DNA from 4 places in the Rhodococcus qingshengii JCM 15477 genome. Region 1 is predicted to be linked to each of the others. Evidence: riboswitches for the same ligand, from Rfam matches in the RefSeq annotation. Region 1 holds a riboswitch; each other region holds the start of a gene.
The links. A riboswitch is a leader RNA that binds a small molecule or an ion and turns the genes downstream of it on or off. The one in region 1 is predicted to bind S-adenosylmethionine.
Positions count from the first base shown of each region.

Region 2: another riboswitch for S-adenosylmethionine. It lies ahead of M0639_RS09940 (bifunctional o-acetylhomoserine/o-acetylserine sulfhydrylase); the one in region 1 lies ahead of M0639_RS23305 (LLM class flavin-dependent oxidoreductase).
Region 3: another riboswitch for S-adenosylmethionine. It lies ahead of M0639_RS02970 (aminotransferase class V-fold PLP-dependent enzyme); the one in region 1 lies ahead of M0639_RS23305 (LLM class flavin-dependent oxidoreductase).
Region 4: another riboswitch for S-adenosylmethionine. It lies ahead of M0639_RS32400 (aminotransferase class V-fold PLP-dependent enzyme); the one in region 1 lies ahead of M0639_RS23305 (LLM class flavin-dependent oxidoreductase).

Region 1 covers NZ_CP096563.1:5,108,557-5,113,217, reverse strand. Annotated here, with positions in the region: gene M0639_RS23330 (TetR/AcrR family transcriptional regulator) at 1-407, shown strand, start outside; tRNA gene M0639_RS23325 (tRNA-Glu) at 520-592, shown strand; tRNA gene M0639_RS23320 (tRNA-Asp) at 728-801, shown strand; tRNA gene M0639_RS23315 (tRNA-Phe) at 872-948, shown strand; gene M0639_RS23310 (ABC transporter substrate-binding protein) at 1,190-2,818, shown strand; SAM riboswitch class I at 2,998-3,093, shown strand; gene M0639_RS23305 (LLM class flavin-dependent oxidoreductase) at 3,098-4,177, shown strand; gene M0639_RS23300 (NtaA/DmoA family FMN-dependent monooxygenase) at 4,207-4,661, shown strand, end outside.
Region 2 covers NZ_CP096563.1:2,174,497-2,179,157, forward strand. Annotated here, with positions in the region: gene metX (homoserine O-acetyltransferase MetX) at 1-493, opposite strand, end outside; gene M0639_RS09940 (bifunctional o-acetylhomoserine/o-acetylserine sulfhydrylase) at 490-1,815, opposite strand; SAM riboswitch class IV at 1,959-2,099, opposite strand; gene M0639_RS09945 (NADP-dependent isocitrate dehydrogenase) at 2,405-3,628, shown strand; gene M0639_RS09950 (MFS transporter) at 3,759-4,661, shown strand, end outside.
Region 3 covers NZ_CP096563.1:651,566-656,226, forward strand. Annotated here, with positions in the region: gene M0639_RS02955 (S-methyl thiohydantoin desulfurase family protein) at 1-40, shown strand, start outside; gene M0639_RS02960 (DUF917 domain-containing protein) at 47-1,105, shown strand; gene M0639_RS02965 (PucR family transcriptional regulator) at 1,102-2,637, shown strand; SAM riboswitch class IV at 2,698-2,812, shown strand; gene M0639_RS02970 (aminotransferase class V-fold PLP-dependent enzyme) at 2,866-4,191, shown strand; gene M0639_RS02975 (LLM class oxidoreductase) at 4,402-4,661, shown strand, end outside.
Region 4 covers NZ_CP096567.1:279,020-283,680, forward strand. Annotated here, with positions in the region: gene M0639_RS32390 (NAD(P)/FAD-dependent oxidoreductase) at 1-684, shown strand, start outside; gene M0639_RS32395 (acyl-CoA carboxylase subunit beta) at 808-2,370, opposite strand; SAM riboswitch class IV at 2,691-2,805, shown strand; partial or broken gene M0639_RS32400 (aminotransferase class V-fold PLP-dependent enzyme) at 2,857-3,075, shown strand; gene M0639_RS32405 (hypothetical protein) at 2,984-3,409, shown strand; gene M0639_RS32410 (hypothetical protein) at 3,576-3,869, opposite strand; gene M0639_RS32415 (GIY-YIG nuclease family protein) at 4,473-4,661, shown strand, end outside.

The DNA.
Region 1 (4,661 bases):
ATCCATTCGTCGCTTTGCACGGTCTCGTGCTCGACATTGCCGAGGTCTTCCGTGCCGAGGTAATCGTGCAGGCGGAATTCCGGCTGATCATCGAGCCCGAGTTCTACAAGGATGTGCAGTCCGGTGGTGGGCAGGTCTGGGGAAAGACCGCCTATGAGTTGGCATTGCGTGCCAAGGACGACGGTTTGCTCCGAGAGGACGCCGACCCGGACAAATTCACGCGTGTACTGGCAGCGAGCCTTGCCGGTCAGCGGTACATGGCAGACCTGATTGCCTCCAGTGGAGATCTGGGCGAGTGGTTCGAGGAGTCTCTCGAAGTAGTCCTCGAAGCCATGGCTACGCCGCAGTGGTTGGAGACGTTCCATCGTGACGGGTGGCCCCAAGTCGAGTTCCCTGACACTGAATAGTGCACTTTTCTGCCCGTGAACAGGCGATTTGTGATTTCCGAATGCCGTGCCATAAGCTATCCAAGCTCCCAACGGAACGCCGTTGGGGTACTAGTTCGGAGAGATCCGGCGGGCCCCCTTCGTCTAGCGGCCTAGGACGCCGCCCTTTCAAGGCGGTAGCGCGGGTTCGAATCCCGTAGGGGGTACGTTTTGCGAAAGCGAAACGATGCAGTATGGTTTGACCCGCACGACACGCTTTGAGATGCACAAATGCCAGGCCAGGACAGTGGTTTGGGAGCGGCTCGAAGATGTAGTACGGTTTCACAGCAAGGAAAAAGCAAGGCCCTGTGGCGCAGTTGGTTAGCGCGCCGCCCTGTCACGGCGGAGGTCGCGGGTTCGAGTCCCGTCAGGGTCGCAAAGCTTTGTTCTCAATCAATCGGTTGAGAACAAAGCAATGCGATAGGCATTCGGTTCGGGTGCCGTCCGGCCAGGTAGCTCAGTTGGTACGAGCGTCCGCCTGAAAAGCGGAAGGTCGCCGGTTCGATCCCGGCCCTGGCCACCATAATTCTTATCGACAAGCTCCAATCTCATGTTCTTCGAACATAAGGTTGGAGCTTTTTCGTATTCGGATGTCAGTCGCCGTCAACCACTCGGCCCGATCATCTCAGTTATGCGCATCCTTTGTCTCCGTGAATGTTTCCGGTCACCGGGAACGTGCTGGGCGTCACTCCACAGAGGACATCACTATTAGCCGATTGCGGCCGATCCGTGGCTGCGTCTACTGAAAGTGAGGTGGAATCTCCGTGTCGCACTCGAGATCTTGGCGCATCGGGAAAGTCAGCCGGGTCGCCGTCGCATTGTTCGGTACCGGGGTTCTATTGGTGGGCTGCTCGAGCAATGGTGACGACAGCGGGACCGATACGACGACCGCGTCGGCGGACGTCGTGACCGGCATGGTCAACGAGCAGCCTGATCCGGGAACTGCGGTGGCCGGCGGGACCATGACGTACGGCGTACAGGTGCTCGTTCCCTCACTCGACCCGACGAAGACGGCCGCGCGCGGCGGTTCCGGCGGTGAGGCCTTCGCTGCTGTGTACGACGTCCTGATGAGTTACGACACTGCGAGCGGCGAGTTCGAGCCCAAGTTGGCTGAATCGCTCGAGACAGCTGACGACGGAGCCACCTGGACGCTGAAACTTCGCGACGGTGTGAAGTTCAGTGACGGCACCACCCTCGACGCCAACGCCGTGATCGCGAGCATCGATCGGTACAACGCGGGCAAGGGCAATGGCGCCGAACTGTGGCTGGCTTCGGTGGAATCGGCGCAGGCAAGCGGTCCGACGACGGTGGAATTCAAGCTGAAGACGCCGTGGATGCGTTTTCCGTCGATGCTCGCTCTCGGGCACGGGATGATCGTCGCCCCGAGTTCGCAGCAGGGCGACAAGTTCACCGCCGTCGGAGCCGGACCCTTCACCGAAGATGTCTTCACACCGAGCGTCGAGCGAATCTTCAAGGCCAACCCGTCCTACTACGGCGGCGCCCCCAAGCTGGACAAGTTGCGGATGGTTGCGCTCAACGGCCCGCAGGCCAATCTCGAATCATTGAACAGCGGTCAGCTCGATGTCGCCTACATTCGCGGCCTCACGTCGGCGATCAATTCCGCCAAGTCCGCTGGCTACCCCGGCTACATCGACGTGCTCAATGCCGGTAGTGCCGAGATTATCAACAACCGTGAGGGCCGACCGGGCTCGGATGTTCGCGTCCGTCAGGCTATCGGCTACGCGCTGGACACCACGTTGATCGATCAGCGAGTGGAAAACGGTGAGGGACTGCCGGGCTCGGAGTTGTTCGGTCCGACGTCTCAATGGCATGTAGACACACCGGGTATTGCCTATGACCCCGAAAAGTCGAAGGAACTTCTGAATCAGGCGAAGGCAGACGGGTACGACGGCAGCCTCGACTACGTCGTTCTCAGTGAGCCGAAGGACCACGCGATCGGCCTCGCCGTGCAGTCACTGTTGCAGGCCGTCGGGTTCGAGGTGAACTTGATCTTGGCCAACAACGCCGGCGACATCGTGCAGAACGTCTACGTCAAGCACGATTTCGACCTCGCGCACGCGGGCATCGGAATGTACGAGTCGATTCTCGATCTCGGATTGTTCTCCACGACCAACAGCACCTCGATGGCGAATACTGCTGGATATGCGAACCCGGCGATGGATCAGCTGATCGCAGATCTACAACAAGCCAAGGACAATTCGTCGACCCTGGCGATCATCGGCAAGATTCAGACGCTGTGGAACGAGACGGTTCCGTCGGCGCCGATCGGCGGGCTCACGTCGTTCTGGGCTTGGCAGAAGAACGTGCACGGTGTGGTTCCGACTGCAACCGGCATCATGCTGTTCGATCAGGCATGGATGGGTGCGAAGTAGCGTTCCAGCGCACACCGAGAGCTCCGTCCGGCGCGAGTCGGGCGGAGCTCTTTCGTGTCTACGTCGGCTAGCGTTGCGCAACCCTTTCGATCAGGATGATTGTATTGAAATATGTTGTAGGTCAATATGATTCGACAAGCGTGATTTGACTTGCCCAGCGTGGCCCGCATAGATTGCATCCACCATCCAGAGTGGCTGAGAGACCTGGCTCGATGATGCCGCAGCAACCCGCTACCTAACCGCAGTGTGGGTGCTACCGCCAGGACCGATGGAGGACACATGACTGTATTTGCCGTGGGTATCGAACTGGACGGCGAGGGCACTCACCCCGCTGCCTGGCGCCGAAGCTCACACCGCCCGGACCAGCTGCTCACGGGCAAAGCCGTGCGCGATCGCGTCGCGGCTGCCGAGAATGCCGGCTTCACGTTCGCGACGTTCGACGATTCCATCCTCCCCCCGAGTGGTGACGTCGTCGGCCGCATCGATGCCGTCTCTAGGGCGTCGTACGTGGCGGCGACAACCAGCACGATCGGGCTGGTCCCCGTCGTCGGGACCACGTACGCCGAACCGTTTCATACGTCCTCGCAATTGGCGACGTTGGACTACTCCTCGCGTGGGCGTGGCGGCTGGCTTGCTGTTCCGGTCGAAGACGATGCCGCGGCGAGGGCGTGGGGGAGGGCTCCGGTAACAACGGAGTCGGCGCGTCAGCAAGAGCAGCGGGATTCGGTCACCGTTGTGACCGATCTCTGGGACTCGTGGGAGGACGACGCCGTCGTTCGTGACTATCTCAGTGGGCGTTTCCTCGAACGTGATCGTCTGCATTACGTCAATTTCGAGGGCGACACGTTCTCGGTGAAGGGGCCGGCAATCGTTCCGCGGCCGCCTCAAGGCCAGTTGGTGGTGTTCGGCCGCTACGGCGAAATCGATCCACGCCAGCCGGATGTTGTTCTCGTTTCGGGTGATTCGGTGGAGACCATTGCACAGTCGGCTGCCAAGGCGCGCGATGAGGGCGCGTCATTGGTGGTCGCCGAGGTCGATGTGGCATTCGATACGCCGAATCTGTCTGCGGCGCAGCGGAGGACCGAGCTGAACTCGTACGGGAATGCCGTCGTCACCGGCCGACTGCTCCTGGCTGCAGATCCGGGGGAAGCGGCCGTGGTTCTGAAGGAATTGGCCGGACACCTCGACGGTGTTCATTTCCATGCTCTCGTGATCGACGAGGACCTTCCGGTGCTGGCCAAATTCGTGCTTCCGACGCTGTCCAAGGCCGGGTTGACGCGACGCCCGGTTCCGGGATCGACCCTGAGGGGCAACCTCGGTCTGCAGCGGCCCGCAAATCGATTCGCCCACTCCTCCTGACTTGACTTCGCGCTAAGGATATTTCGGCCATGACTGCATCACGCTCCGCCGTACCTCGACCCGACGCTCACGTTCACTTCGGTGTCTTCTTCCAGGGGGTCAACCACACCACCATCTGGTCCGATTCCGCGAGCGGATCCCAGATCGACTTCGAGACGTTTCGGCGGTTGGTACTCACCGCCGAGCGAGGTCTGTTCGACGCCTTCTTCCTCGGTGAAGGCCTGCGGCTTCGTGAACAGAACGGCAAGATTCTCGATCTGGATATCGCCGGCCGACCCGACGCCATTGCGCAGTTGGCCGCCCTCGCCGGTATCACCGACAAGATCGGGTTGGTCGCGACACAGAACACCACGTACAACGAACCGGCCGACCTTGCGCGTCGACTCTCCGGCCTCGACCTACTTTCCGACGGACGGGCCGGCTGGAATGCGGTGACCACCGACAACGCGTGGACGGGAGAGAACTTCCGTCGCGGTGGTTTCCT
Region 2 (4,661 bases), 2.9 Mb from region 1:
GCATGCCCCCCATGGATCCGCCGACTACCGAGGCCAACTGGTCGATCCCGAGGAGATCGACGAGCTTCTTCTCCGCCGCGATCTGATCCCGGATGGAGATCTCCGGGAACCTGCTGCCCCACGGCTTGCCGTCGTCGGCCGGCGAACTGGGACCGGTCGTGCCGCGACAACCACCGAGGACATTGGTTGCGATGACGCACCATTCGCCGGTGTCGATCGGTTCGCCGGGGCCGACCATCCCGTTCCACCAGCCGGGGGAGGGCTGATTCGCGGAGATCGGTCCGGTGACGTGTGAGTCTCCGGTCAGTGCGTGCTCGACGAGTACGACGTTGTCGCGGTTCGGGGAAAGCTCACCCCACCGCTGAACGGCGAGCGAAACCGATGGGAGCACCGCGCCGCTCTCGAGTTCCAAGGCACCGATGTCGACGAACCCCACCTGGCCGTCGGGTGGGGGCAGGAGGTCGATCCTGGGCTCCAATTCGTTCACGGTCACGAGTTTGCCACCGCTGCCAGGCCGACGGTGAGATCGGCGAGGATGTCGTCGATTCCTTCGATGCCGACCGCGAGGCGGACGAGCCCGGGTGTGACACCGGAGGCGAGCTGCTCTTCGGGGGTGAGCTGCGAGTGTGTCGTCGACGCGGGGTGGATGACGAGTGAGCGAACGTCACCGATGTTGGCGACGTGGCTGTGCAGCGTCAGGGCGTTGACGAACGTCTTGCCCGCATCGATACCGCCGGGCAGCTCGAAGGTGACGATGGCGCCGGTTCCCTTGGGCGTCAGCTGCTTTCCACGTTCGAACCATGGCGAGGAGGGAAGTCCCGCGTAGGAAACGGAGGCCACCTCGACGTGACCGTCGAGGAATTCGGCGACCTTCTGTGCATTGGATACGTGGCGCTCGATGCGCAGGCTCAAGGTTTCGATACCCTGCGCGATGAGGAACGCGTTGAACGGCGCCACGGCGGAGCCGAGATCGCGCAGCAGTTGGACGCGGGCCTTGAGTGCGAACGCCGGCGCGCCGAGGTCCGCGAAGGTGACGCCGTGGTAGCTGGGATCAGGCGTCGTGAAGTTCGTGTGGCGACCCTGCGTCCAGTCGAAAGTGCCACCGTCGACGATGACGCCGGCGATCGCGGTGCCGTGTCCACCAAGGTATTTGGTGGCGGAGTGAACGACGATGTCGGCGCCGTGTTCGAGTGGGCGAAGCAGGTACGGCGTCGCGACTGTGTTGTCCACGATCAACGGAAGACCGTTCTCGTGGGCCAGTGACGAGATACCGGGTAGGTCGAGGATGTGGTTCTTCGGATTGGCGATCGTTTCGCCGTAGAACGCCTTCGTATTCGGGCGAATGGCTTCGCGCCACTGCTCGAGATTGTCGGGATCCTCGACGAACGTGACTTCGATACCCAGCTTGCGAAGGGTGTAGTGCAGGAGGTTGTACGTGCCGCCGTACAGGTACGGGCTGGAGACGATGTGGTCGCCGGCCTCGGCGATGTTGAGGATCGCGATGGTCTCGGCGGCCTGACCCGAGGAGAGGAGGAGTGCGGCGACTCCGCCTTCGAGGGCAGCGATGCGCTGCTCGACGGCGTCCTGTGTGGGATTCATGATCCGCGTGTAGATGTTGCCCGGCTCGGCGAGGCCGAACAGTGCCGCAGCGTGATCGGTGCTGTCGAAGACGTAGCTGGTGGTCTGGTAGATCGGCAGAGCGCGCGCATTGGTGGCGGTGTCCGCTGTTTGTCCGGCGTGCACCTGCTTGGTCTCGAACGACCAGTTCGCGGTCGGATCCGAAGTTGCTGCGGCGTCGGCTGTGTTGTCGGTCATGATTTGTTCACTCCAGTGGTCTGACGGATAGATGTCGGACGGGGGCGAATGATCGCCGCCCCGTGCTGGGGTCTATCTACAAGTGCGACACATACTGAAATACCTCCGTGGGGCTCGGCCCGGTCTGGGGTCCGTCCCTGTCGGACCCGCGCTTGTCACCCGAATTGCGGTGGAACTGCGCGAGCAGATCCACGTCGGGAAACCTGGTCATCACCCGGGGCACCCCACCGCGGTTGGAGGGTTGCCGTCCAGCGAGCCGGGGCTTGACGCTGGCACTCATGACCAAGTCGGATTCTACCGGGAAGTGAGCGCAGTCCTGACACGGGGCGAAATGTGAGCCGCAACCGCACGCGAGGCAGAGCGACGCAGCCCACTAGCAGGCAAAAGTTACTCGCGAGTAGAGACCGATGAGTGGACCTGCCGGTTGCGGCCTCACGGGTTAGCAGTACGCTTGTCTTGTTTGGGACTCATCTCCCGAGATCAGTCCACACCGTCTAGGTTTGATAATCGAACCGTTCGCGGACCCACTCACAAAGTGTGACCGCAACCGTGTAACCAGGGAAACTTCCTAGGAGGACGCGAAGCACCCATGTCCAAAATCAAGGTTGAGGGCACCGTCGTCGAACTCGACGGCGATGAGATGACGCGCATTATCTGGCAGTTCATCAAAGACAAGTTGATCCATCCGTATCTCGATGTGAACCTCGAGTACTACGACCTCGGTATCGAGTACCGCGACGAGACCGACGATCAGGTCACCATCGACGCAGCGCACGCGATCCAGAAGCACGGCGTCGGCGTCAAATGCGCCACGATCACGCCGGACGAGGCACGTGTCGAGGAATTCGGTCTCAAGAAGATGTGGCGTTCCCCGAACGGAACGATCCGCAACATTCTCGGCGGCACGATCTTCCGCGCACCGATCATCATCTCCAACGTTCCGCGACTCGTTCCGGGCTGGACCAAGCCGATCATCATCGGCCGTCACGCATTCGGCGACCAGTACCGCGCCACAGACTTCAAGGTCCCCGGCCCCGGCAAGGTGATGATCACCTACACGCCTGAGGACGGCAGCGCACCGATCGAGCACGAACTGGTCAACTTCCCCGAAGAGGGCGGCGTCGTCCAGGGGCAGTACAACTTCACCACGTCCATCCGTGACTTCGCTCGCGCGTCGCTCACCTACGGACTGCAGCAGAACTACCCGGTGTACCTGTCCACCAAGAACACCATTCTCAAGGCGTACGACGGTGCCTTCAAGGACATCTTCCAGCACGTCTACGAGACCGAGTTCAAGGCTGAGTTCGATGCTGCAGGTCTGACCTACGAGCACCGCCTCATCGACGACATGGTCGCTTCCGCACTCAAGTGGGAGGGCGGATACGTCTGGGCATGCAAGAACTACGACGGCGACGTCCAGTCCGACACCGTGGCCCAGGGCTTCGGTTCGCTCGGCCTCATGACGTCGGTTCTGCTGACACCGGACGGAAAGACCTGTGAGGCAGAGGCTGCTCACGGCACCGTGACGCGTCACTACCGTCAGCACCAGCAGGGCAAGCCCACCTCGACCAACCCGATCGCGTCCATCTTCGCGTGGACCCGCGGGCTCGAGCATCGTGGCAAGCTCGACAGCACCCCTGAGGTCATCGGCTTCGCGCAGGCGCTCGAAGACGTTGTCATCAAGACCGTCGAAAGCGGCCAGATGACCAAGGACCTCTCGATGCTGGTCGGCGGCGATCAGGGCTACCTGACCACCGAGGAGTTCCTCGGCGCGCTCGACGTGAACCTGCAGAAGGCCATGGCCGCGAAGTAGATTCACCGCTTCACCTGTCAAATGGGACGTCTGGGAAACCGGGCGTCCCATTTGTGTTCGCGGTCTCACGTGAGTGAACTCACCCGCTCTCACTTGGAAGTTCAACCAGGTGTGAGACCACAATTGGTCAGTGACTTCGTCTACCCTCTCCCGTTCTGACACCTCGACACCCGGGGTTCGTTCCGCCAGAGGTCCGGCGATGCTCGCTCTCGCTCTCGGCGGTTTCGGTATCGGCACCACCGAGTTCGTCGCCATGGGGTTGCTCCCGGAAATGGCATCCGGACTCGGCGTCTCGGAACCCGTCGCGGGTCACGTGATCTCGGCGTACGCGCTCGGGGTTGTCGTCGGCGCTCCGCTGATCGCTGCACTCACCGCACGAGTACCGCGCCGCACCCTGTTGATCGCACTCATGGTCGCGTTCACCGTCGGCAATGCCGCCTCGGTTTTCGCGCCCTCGTACACGACGCTGATGATGGCCCGCTTCGTCGCCGGATTGCCGCACGGCGCGTATTTCGGAGTCGCCGCACTGGTCGCAGCTCACCTGGCCGAACCGGGAAAACGCGCGAAGGCCGTCGCTATGGTGATGATGGGTCTTTCCGTGGCCAACGTGATCGGTGTGCCGGTCGCGGCCTGGATCGGCCAGGCACTCGGCTGGCGCAGCGCCTTCGCCTTGGTTGCGGTGATCGGAGTGGCAACGGTTGCTTCGCTGTTCGTCTGGATTCCGCGGTTGGACGGTATGCCGGTGACGAATCCGATCACCGAACTCGGGGCACTGGGCCGCGTTCAGGTGTGGATGACCTTGATCGTGGGCATGGTCGGATTCGGCGGGATGTTTGCCGTCTACACCTACATCAGTACGACTCTCACCGACGTGTCCGGGCTTGGCGCTTCGTTCATTCCCCTCGCACTCATGCTGTACGGACTGGGTATGGTGGCCGGCAACTTCGTCGGTGGATACCTCGCGGATCGCGCACTGATGAAGGGCTTGTTCCTGTCGATGGGATCCCTCGTTGTGATCCTCGCGGTCTTCGTG
Region 3 (4,661 bases), 1.9 Mb from region 1:
GCCGGTGGAGACACTCGAGCAACCTGCACTGGCAGAATAGCGAGCCGTGAGCAGGCTGCACGCGGTCCGGGAGGCCGACCTCGACGCGATCGCAGCGGGGGCGGTGGTCCTGGGCTGCGGCGGGGGCGGCGATCCACGCCTGTTCGTGGAAATGCTGCGTCCACTGATGACGTCTACTTCGGTGGAGGTCATCGCGCCGGACCGGTTGCCGGAGGAGGCATTGGTGATGCCGGTGGGAATTGTCGGATCGGCCCTGGCTTTGGAGGAGCAATTGCCCTCCGGGCGTGAGTTTGCAGATACTGCAGCAGCTTTGACGCGCTGGACCGGGAAGCGTCCGACCGCGGTGATGACTTTCGAAGGCGGTGGACTCAACGCTCTCTCCGGCATTGCGGCGGCGTTGGCGTTGGGAATTCCCGTGGTCGACGCGGACCTGCTGGGTCGAGCGATGCCGCGGCTCGATCACTTCTCTCTCGCCGCAGCCGGGTTGGAATTGTGCCCGGTCACACTCGCCCAGCCCGGCGGCCTCATTACCGTCGTCGACGGAGTGGATGTGCTCGGCGCCGAGGTAGCAGTGCGGTCGTTGATCGGGAGAACCAGCGGTTGGGGCGCTCTGGCGATCGCGTCGATCGATGCGCGGACGGTGCAGGAGGCGTGCATTCCGGGAACTCTCTCCCGAGCATACGAACTGGGTCAGCACATCGGGGCCCTGGGCAGTTGGCAGGAGATCGCGGAGAGCTCCGGGGCCCTGGTAATGGGGACTGGCCGGGTGCGTGCGGTCCGTCGTAGTCGTCCGGACACCGGCGATCGTCGGGGCAGCGTGATTCTCGAACACGATTCTGCGGTGATACGAGTCGAATTCGAGAGTGAGTTCCTGACCGTCGCGTTGGACGGCGAGATGATTGCAACGTGCCCGGACATCGTGACGTTGCTCGACGTGCGGACCGGCGCCTTCGTCTCGTGTGAATCCGTGCACCAGGGGCACGATGTGGCCGTGTTGGTTCTTCCCGGTCCACAGTGGTGGGCGGACGAAGTGGGCAGATTGAAAGTTGTCGGCCCGCGGGCATTCGGGATCGACCACGACGCAGTGCTGATGGAGGCGCGATGAGCGCGAGTGTTTCGGCGTTGCTGAACAACCCGGCCTTTGTCGGGCTGTATCGACTTGCCGGGGAGGGTGATCCTGTCGTGACGACAGTGGGAGCACTCACCGGGGAATCGGCACAGTCGGCCGAGGCCGTGTCGGGTGCGGCGAGTTCAGGATCAGTTCTGGTGATTCTCGATCGAATCGACATCGGGGAGTGGAGATTCGACGCTCTCCTTCGGCGCACAGCGGCGACCGGCTGCCAGGTGGTCGCTGTGCACAGCACTGCGGCGGAGGATGCGAATCTCTCGTTGCTTGCCGATCGGCTCGGACTGGTGGTGCTCGGAGTATCCGACCCGTGGCAGTTCAGCGTGGATCTTCGTGATCTTCTCTCGAATTCGCGGGCGGTGATGGCCGACGCAGTACTGCGGGCGACACACGCGGGCCAACGAGCCGGAGGAAGCGTCGAGAATCTTCTGTCGGTGCTACTGAACACCTTTCAGCGTTCATTCTTTCTCCTGGACTCGTCCGGACGTCCGATGACCGGCGCCGACGTGTTGTCAGACGCTGATCGAGCAGCTGCCGGTATGTTGTCGGGTCGCGGGGCGCCCACCACGGTCGAATTGGACTCTGGCGGGGTCCTGATTGCGTGCCCGGTGATGTCCGGCGCAGCCCGAGAGCCCTGGCTGGCGGTGCTGCTCCCGGTGCGTCAAAGCGTCGAAGAGGCTTCTCTCTCAGTGGTTCTCGACGTGGCCTCGTTGGCTGCCGGGCACCGACTGGCCGTTGCGCGCATGGTCGACGAGCGTGAAGCGCGCCGGCGTAGCGCGTTGCTCGGTGAACTGATCGACACGTCAGCAGACGCCACACCCGGACTGCTCCGGCGCGCACTCGACGCGGGTTGGATGCTGGACGGATGGCACATCGGCATCAAAGTCCTGGCGGTCGGTGAGGTCGACCTGGTGGCAAGACGCAGCGAGGTTGCAGATGCTCTCGCCGCCGAGGGAATCGACGCCAATGTCGTGGAACAGGCTGACGGCTGGGCGGCGTGGACGACTCTGCCAGGCGAGCCGCGACCGGAGGCGATCACCAGGATCGCCGAGTGCATCCGTGCAGCTCAGGCCAGGTTGGAACCCACGATGGAGACCTGGGTAGGTGTGGGACGCGCACACGACGGTCCGGCTGGAATCGGTTCGTCCCTGTCGGAGGCCGGGGATGCCGCTCGGCTCGCCGGTTCCCGATCTCAAACAGGTCGATTCCTGCACGTGGACCGCCTCGGGCTGGCGCAGTTGCTGCTGGCGTGGACGCGAACCGACACCTTCCAGCCTGCGGCCGCAGCATTGCTCGCACCGCTACGCGATTCCAATGGAGAGTTGCTCGAGACTCTGTCGACGTACCTCGACGAAGAATCGTCTCTGGCTCACACCGCAACCCGAATGGGGTTGCACCGCAACACCGTATCGAGTCGGATCGATAGAATTCAGCGCCTTCTCTCGGTCGATCTGGCCGATCCGGAAACGCGACTCGCGCTCCACCTTGCTTGCCGGACCATCGCGCCCTGACGGAGATCTTCGCGACTTCGTCTTGACAAGCACGGGAGGTTCCTGCCATCCTCGTTGCCAGGTCACGAGTACCAGTGTTCAGCCCCGGCTTGCTGGTCGGCAACCCTCCTCCGCGGTGGGGTGCTCCGGGTGACGACCCGGCTGCGTTCGAAAACGAATGCGGCAAGCGCGGACTCTTCAGGGGCCATCTCCCGACGAACGAGTCCTTGAACGTGAGGATTGTCTTCGATGACTGCTGTATTGAGTGCCGACACCTGCTGCACCACCGCGATTGCCAAGGTTTCGGGTTCCGACCTGCAGGTTCCATTGGTTCAGGGTGGCGAATGCTCCTACGCCAACTTCGACTACGCCGCGAGTGCGCCGGCATTGGCCCAGGTCACCGACCGTATCGCCGAGTTGCTGCCGACATACGCCAGCGTCCACCGCGGTGCCGGCTACGCGTCCCGGATCTCCACGCTCACCTACGAGAACGCTCGTGAATCCGTTGCTCGTTTCGTGAACTGTGCCGACGATCAGGTTGTCGTCTTCACCCGGAACACCACCGATTCGCTGAACCTGCTTGCACAGTGCGTCCCTGGCAGCACCGTCGTCCTCGACGTCGAGCATCACGCAAACTTGTTGCCGTGGAACGACGCTCGTATCGTCACCGCCGCAGACACCATCGAAGAAACGATCGAGCGTCTGATCGGTGAACTGTGCACCAAGCCTGCCGCGCTGCTCGCAATCACCGGGGCCTCCAACGTGACCGGTGAGATCCTGCCGATTGCACGTTTGGCTGACATCGCTCACCGTTGCGGCGCACGTATTCTCGTCGACGCTGCTCAGTTGGCTCCCCACCGTCGCATCGACCTGCAGGAATGCGGCGTCGACTACGTAGCGTTCTCGGGCCACAAGCTGTACGCGCCCTTCGGCGCCGGCGTTCTCGTCGGCCGCCGTGACTGGCTCGACGAAGCTCAGCCGTACCTCGCCGGCGGCGGCGCCGTGCGTGAGGTGACCATCGAATCCACCGAGTGGGCTTGCGCGCCCGCACGCCACGAGGCGGGTTCCCCCAACGTGCTCGGTGCGGCTGCCATCGCGACCGCCTGCGAAACCCTGCACGCCCTGGACTTCGACGTGATCGCCGAGCATGAGAAGGCGCTCACCGCCCAGCTCACTGACGGCTTGTCCGCCATCGAGGGCGTCTCACTCGTGCGACTGTGGAACGACGCTCCCGACGCCGTCGGAATCGTCACCTTCACCGTTGACGGATTCGAAGCGGGCGAGATCGCCGCATTCCTCTCCGCCGAGCACGGCATCGGAGTTCGCGACGGTCGCTTCTGCGCACATCCGGTTCTCGCGCGCCTCGGCCTCTCCGGCGGTGCAGTTCGCGCCAGCCTCGGCCTCGGTAGCAGCTCGGACGACGTGACGCGGTTGGTCGACGCCGTGAACATCCTGGTTTCGAATCAGCGTGATTGGAAGTACGCGAAGACGGCAGGTGCGTGGAACCCTGTGCCCGAGACCCGCCCCTTCCTCGGAGCCGCAGACGACAATGCCGGCGCAGCCGAGTGCGTCTGAGCTGAGCTCGGTCCCCGAAAACTCGAACGGACAACTAGCATGGCAGCCATGGCACCAGCGGATTTTCCCGCCACCCCTTCGAGAGTGAGCATCACTCTCGGTCAGTGGTGCCGTCGCCATGTCGATCTGTGCCGCACCTCTTCAGGAATGTGTTCGAGCTGACGATTCGTCTCGCTCATCCCATACTTTTCTGATTTTCGGAGGTCTCACATGTCTTCACTCGCTTCGCATTCTCTGCACGTAGCGGTCGAGTTGACCGGATCCGGTCACCATCCGGCCGCTGAGGGCGCACCCGGCAACCTGCCCATCATCGGCGGCGACTACTGGGTGGACCTCACCGAGGGTGAAAAGGCTCTCGATTTGGCTTCATTCCCTACCAATGTGGTTCGGATTCGCGCTGCGGATCTGCGTGAGGCACAGCTCGAACGCGCACGGATACGCGCTGCCGTCGCCGAAGAAGGACGCGATCC
Region 4 (4,661 bases), on a different replicon from region 1:
CGGGCCGTCGGCGAGAGGCTGGGTGGTGCAATCGCATCCCTGCACGAGCGCAACGGCACACCACTCCTGTGTGGGGTGGGTGTGAGCGCAGTGGAGGGCGCCGGACGCGTTGAACGCGTGGTCCTTTCGGACGGCACCGTTCTGCCCGCGGATCTGGTGGTCGTGGGCATCGGTGCTGTGCCGGCCACCGGCTGGCTGGAGGATTCTGGCCTGACTCTCGACAACGGAATCGTGTGCGATGAGAACCTCTACACCGGTGTGGAGGGAGTGTATGCGGCCGGCGATGTAGCACGTTGGCATAACACGCTTTTCGATCGTTCACAGCGTCTGGAACACTGGACCAGTGCTGCCGAGCAGGGAGCCGTCGCTGCCCGCAACGCGCTCGATCCTGATGCCGTGAAGGCTTACACCACCGTTCCCTACTTTTGGTCCGACTGGTACGGCAGCCGGATTCAATTCGTAGGGGTTCCGCAGGCCGACGAGATTGTGGTGGTCGACGGTGAACTCGACAGTGACCGCTGGGTCGCGCTCTATCGCGAGGGTGATCGTCTGGTCGGCGCCCTTACCCTCAACGGTCAGGCTGTGATCATGAAGTACCGAGGCCTGCTGATGAAGGGTGCCACCTGGGCCGACGCCCTTGCCTTCGCCGAGAAGCGAAAGCTGGCAGCTGTAGTCAAGGCGTAATCGCAGCGATACTGAATCCAGAATGCTTGGCTGACAGGATTTTTCGGAGAAATCAGGCCACCATCGCTCGGGCTGTGAGCGATGGTGGCCTAGTCGTACGTGTACTTCCGAAGTGGAGACGGACTAGATCGGGGAAATTGTCCGGCGTTTGCCCGGCACCCGAGATTCTCGTCGCGGAGCAACCCGGGACAGTGCTTCGGCTAGAAGTCGACGGGTATCCGAAGGGGCAACCACGTCGTCAATTCCGAATCCGTCAGCGGCTTCGAAAGCTCCGATATTGGAACTGAACTTGGCAATCAGCGACTTACGATGGGCCGTAGGATCATCCGCAGCTTCCCACTCGCGGCGGTAGGCGATGTCAACTGCGCCTTCCACCGGCATTGCGCAGATCTCGGCAGTAGGCCACGCAAGGGCGAGATCGGCTCCGTAGCTCCGTCCGCCGCCCATCGCGATGTACGCGGCTCCGTACCCTTTGCGCAGAACGATACTGAACCGAGGGACGGTTGCCTGCCCCATCTCGAAGACCAATCGCCCACTGCGCCGGGACAACTGGCTGGATTCGGCAGCAGTACCGATAAGGAACCCCGGCAGATCGATCAGGATGACCAGCGGCAAGCCGAACGCATCGCAGACTGCAATAAAATGTGCGGCTTTTTCACAGGCAGGGCTGTCGAGCGCCCCACCCAGATGAAGCGGCTGGTTCGCGATGACTCCTACTGGACGTCCGTCGATGCGCGCGAAGCTGGTCACTACGTTGGCCGCAACGACCTCGCGCAGTTCGAATACCGAATCCTCGTCGGCTATTCCGCGGATTACGTCCCTGACATCGTAGGATTGGCGACTGCTGAGCGGCACGACCTCGTCGAGATCGACGGCGGCCGGTTTCCGAATGCCGGGCACTCGTGGCGGAAATTCCTCTGAACTCGACGGCAAGAACCCGAGGAACGCCCGAATCGCGTCGATGGCTTCTGGCTCGTCGTCGACCGCGATATCCGCAACACCGTTGCATGCCTGAACATCGGCGCCGCCGATCTGCTCATTGGTCAGATTCTCACCCGTGGCAGCAGCGACAAACGGCGAGGAGGACATCCCCAGGGTCGACATATCCCTGACCATCACAACAAAATCGCTGAGTGCAGCGAGGTTTGTTGCGACACCGAAACCCGGGCCCATCATCGCCGAGACGACAGGAACCAGTCCCGACAAATCGACGAGCTGTTGAAGTAGAGGTGACCCGGGTGCGGCGTGGCGTGAATCCAGACCCTCCTGCATGCGGTGCCCGCCCCCGTCGCTCAGCAAGATCAGCGGGATCCGGTCTAGCAGAGCGCGTTCGGCGCATCGAGCGACCTTCTGCATTCCGGTGACGCCGTTGCTGCCGCCCAGCACGGTAAAGTCGAAGACCGCCAGCGCTACTGGCCGACCATCCACGTAGGCCACTCCCGTGACGACGCCGTCGCCGGGTGCAATCAGGGGGTCGCTTCCGGGCTGAGCAGGCCCGGGCCCGGCCAGTCCGCCGAATTCGAAGAAGCCATCCTCGTCGGCCAATAGTGCGATGCGCTCGCGGGCGGTCAGTTTGCCGCGCTGATGTTGACGGCTGACCTCTGCCGGCCTCGACGCGTCAAAACCCGACGCGTGCCGATCGATGACCTGCTGCGCAAGTGGATTTGGTGTCGAATCCTTGCTCACCGCACTACCTTTCAATGAATTTGGTGCCCAACGAAGCTGGTTCTCTCTGATTCATCGCCATCGTCCCGAAAACCGAGATCACTCCGTCGGCGTTAATTGAATGTAAGTTAAAATAAAGACTGCGTCAATCTGCTTGCCGGGCGTGCGTCCGACAAGCAGATGAACGCAGATCTGCTACTGCGGAGCAGTTCGAAGGCCATCCTCGGAAAGCGTCGTGCCGAGCATGTTCGGCCGGCTCGATCTCAGGCTCTATGCAGCCGAGACAGATGGATTACGCGTCAGGTTGACAAGGTTGGAAGTTCCTGCCATTCTCCTTTGCAGGTCACGAGTACCAGTGTTCAGCCCCGGCTTGCTGGTCGGCAACCCTCCTCCGCGGTGGGGTGCTCCGGGTGACGACCCGGCTGTATCCGAAAACGGATGCGGCAAGCGCGGGCTTCCGGGAACAACACCCGAAAAATGAGTCCTTGAACGTGAGGATTGTCTTCGATGACTGCTGTTTTGAGTGCCGAGTTCTGTGCCACCGCCCCCATTGCCAAGGTTTCGGGTTCTGACCTGCAGGTTCCCCTCGTGCAGGGCGGCGAGTGTTCGTACGCAAACTTCGACTACGCAGCCAGTGCGCCAGGCATTGGCCCAGGTCACGGACTGCATCGCAGAATTGCTCCCACTTACGCCAGCGTCCACCGCGGCGCCGGAAACGTCCGAAGGCCAGATCGTCGGATTCACGATCCGGCATGACTACACGACACTGGCGGACGTCCCGGTCTCCCGGTCTCAGCTCCGGCGGGGCACAGCCCGCATCGCACCAGTAGTAGCAGAGACGTTGCACCGTCTCACCGCCCCAGAGCGAACCGAATCCGCTCGGTTGCAACAGTCGATCGAACTGCTACGAGTGGAAGAGGACGCTGCTCGCAACGCTGCGACCTCGCTCCTGTTCCCTGACGAGCAGACGCTCGTCGCAGCCGAAGCCCGACTAGCTGCGATCGGCGCGGAGATCGCCGGCGTCCTCGACAGCGACCACCAGCACAGTCAGGCGGCCTGACCGACACGGGGCAGGTGCGGATCCTTCGCCTTGCCGCACCTGCCCCGAATCCGCACCAGAGAACCGGCCCTCACACCTGATCTGTGAGGGCCGGTTCGCTGGTGTCGGCGGCAGCAAAGAGCCGGACAGGTCCACAGACAACTTCCCCCACAGCGCGGCCGGACAGTCATGACCACAAATACCGCTGGCGACCTACGAGAGTTTTCTCGTAGGTCGCCAGCGGTATTTGCCTCTCAGGCGGCGTACACAACACGTCCAGACTCTCGGCCAACAAGCCTCCGTCCAGAACCCACCGGACGAACAGAGGCTCGCTCGAATCGAAGTTGGCGTACTCCACTTCGCCGGTCACCCCCAACTCCGCGACAACAGAGAGCGCCGCTTTGGCCGCCACGGCGTCCCAGGGATAACCAGCATCGCGCAGCGCACCTCCACCGCCGAACCGGATGTGCAACGTCGACACCGTGCAGTCTACCCGAAAGCGTTCGCACTGCTCTACCAGTGCGCTCGTACGGAACAATCCAGCCAACATGCCAGCGAGCCGCGCATCAGGACTGACGTCAGAGAACTCACCCCGTGTCTCCGCACCACATGACACCAGCGAAGCAATCGTTGCCGCCACTGTTGCATCCAACCCACCATCGTCGTCACTTCGATCAGCGACGACGAATGCTCCACGGAAGCAACGACTTTGTCCTTCACCCATTATGTCCCTCGATTCTGTCTGCGAAATCCGATACGCCAATGGCCACCAGGGACGACTGCGGGTGCGGCACGCCGACCTCATGCTCCGCTCGAACCGAGAGCCCGGACAGGACAGACACCCAACCGATCCGATTTCCAACACGCGCTGGCCCACCGAGATCCCGTAGCTCTCAACCCGGTCACCGCACTGACGCGCACCCACCACCGCTCTCGCGCTTTGGGTCCAGTTCACGGACAGCGTCCGCCCGGTGCGCGATGCCTTCATCGCTTTGCATGCACCGTGCCGACGAGGCTGACAGCTCGCGCCACACGACCCTGCCCTCATCGGCGACAGTTCCTGTTTGTCGCGCTGAGTGTCTGCGTGGCGAGGCAGACTGCTCGCTATGCAAACCCCGCATCCACGGCGCCGCACGATGCAGCCGATACCATCACCGCGCTCAGTAGCTCCAGTCGCGCGCTCGAGGACCTATCCATGCTGCCCGCGGCACCGGGCCTTTACGCGTGGTGGGCGGCGCCGGAGGTGTTCTCTCAGCTCCCGGGGCCCACACAC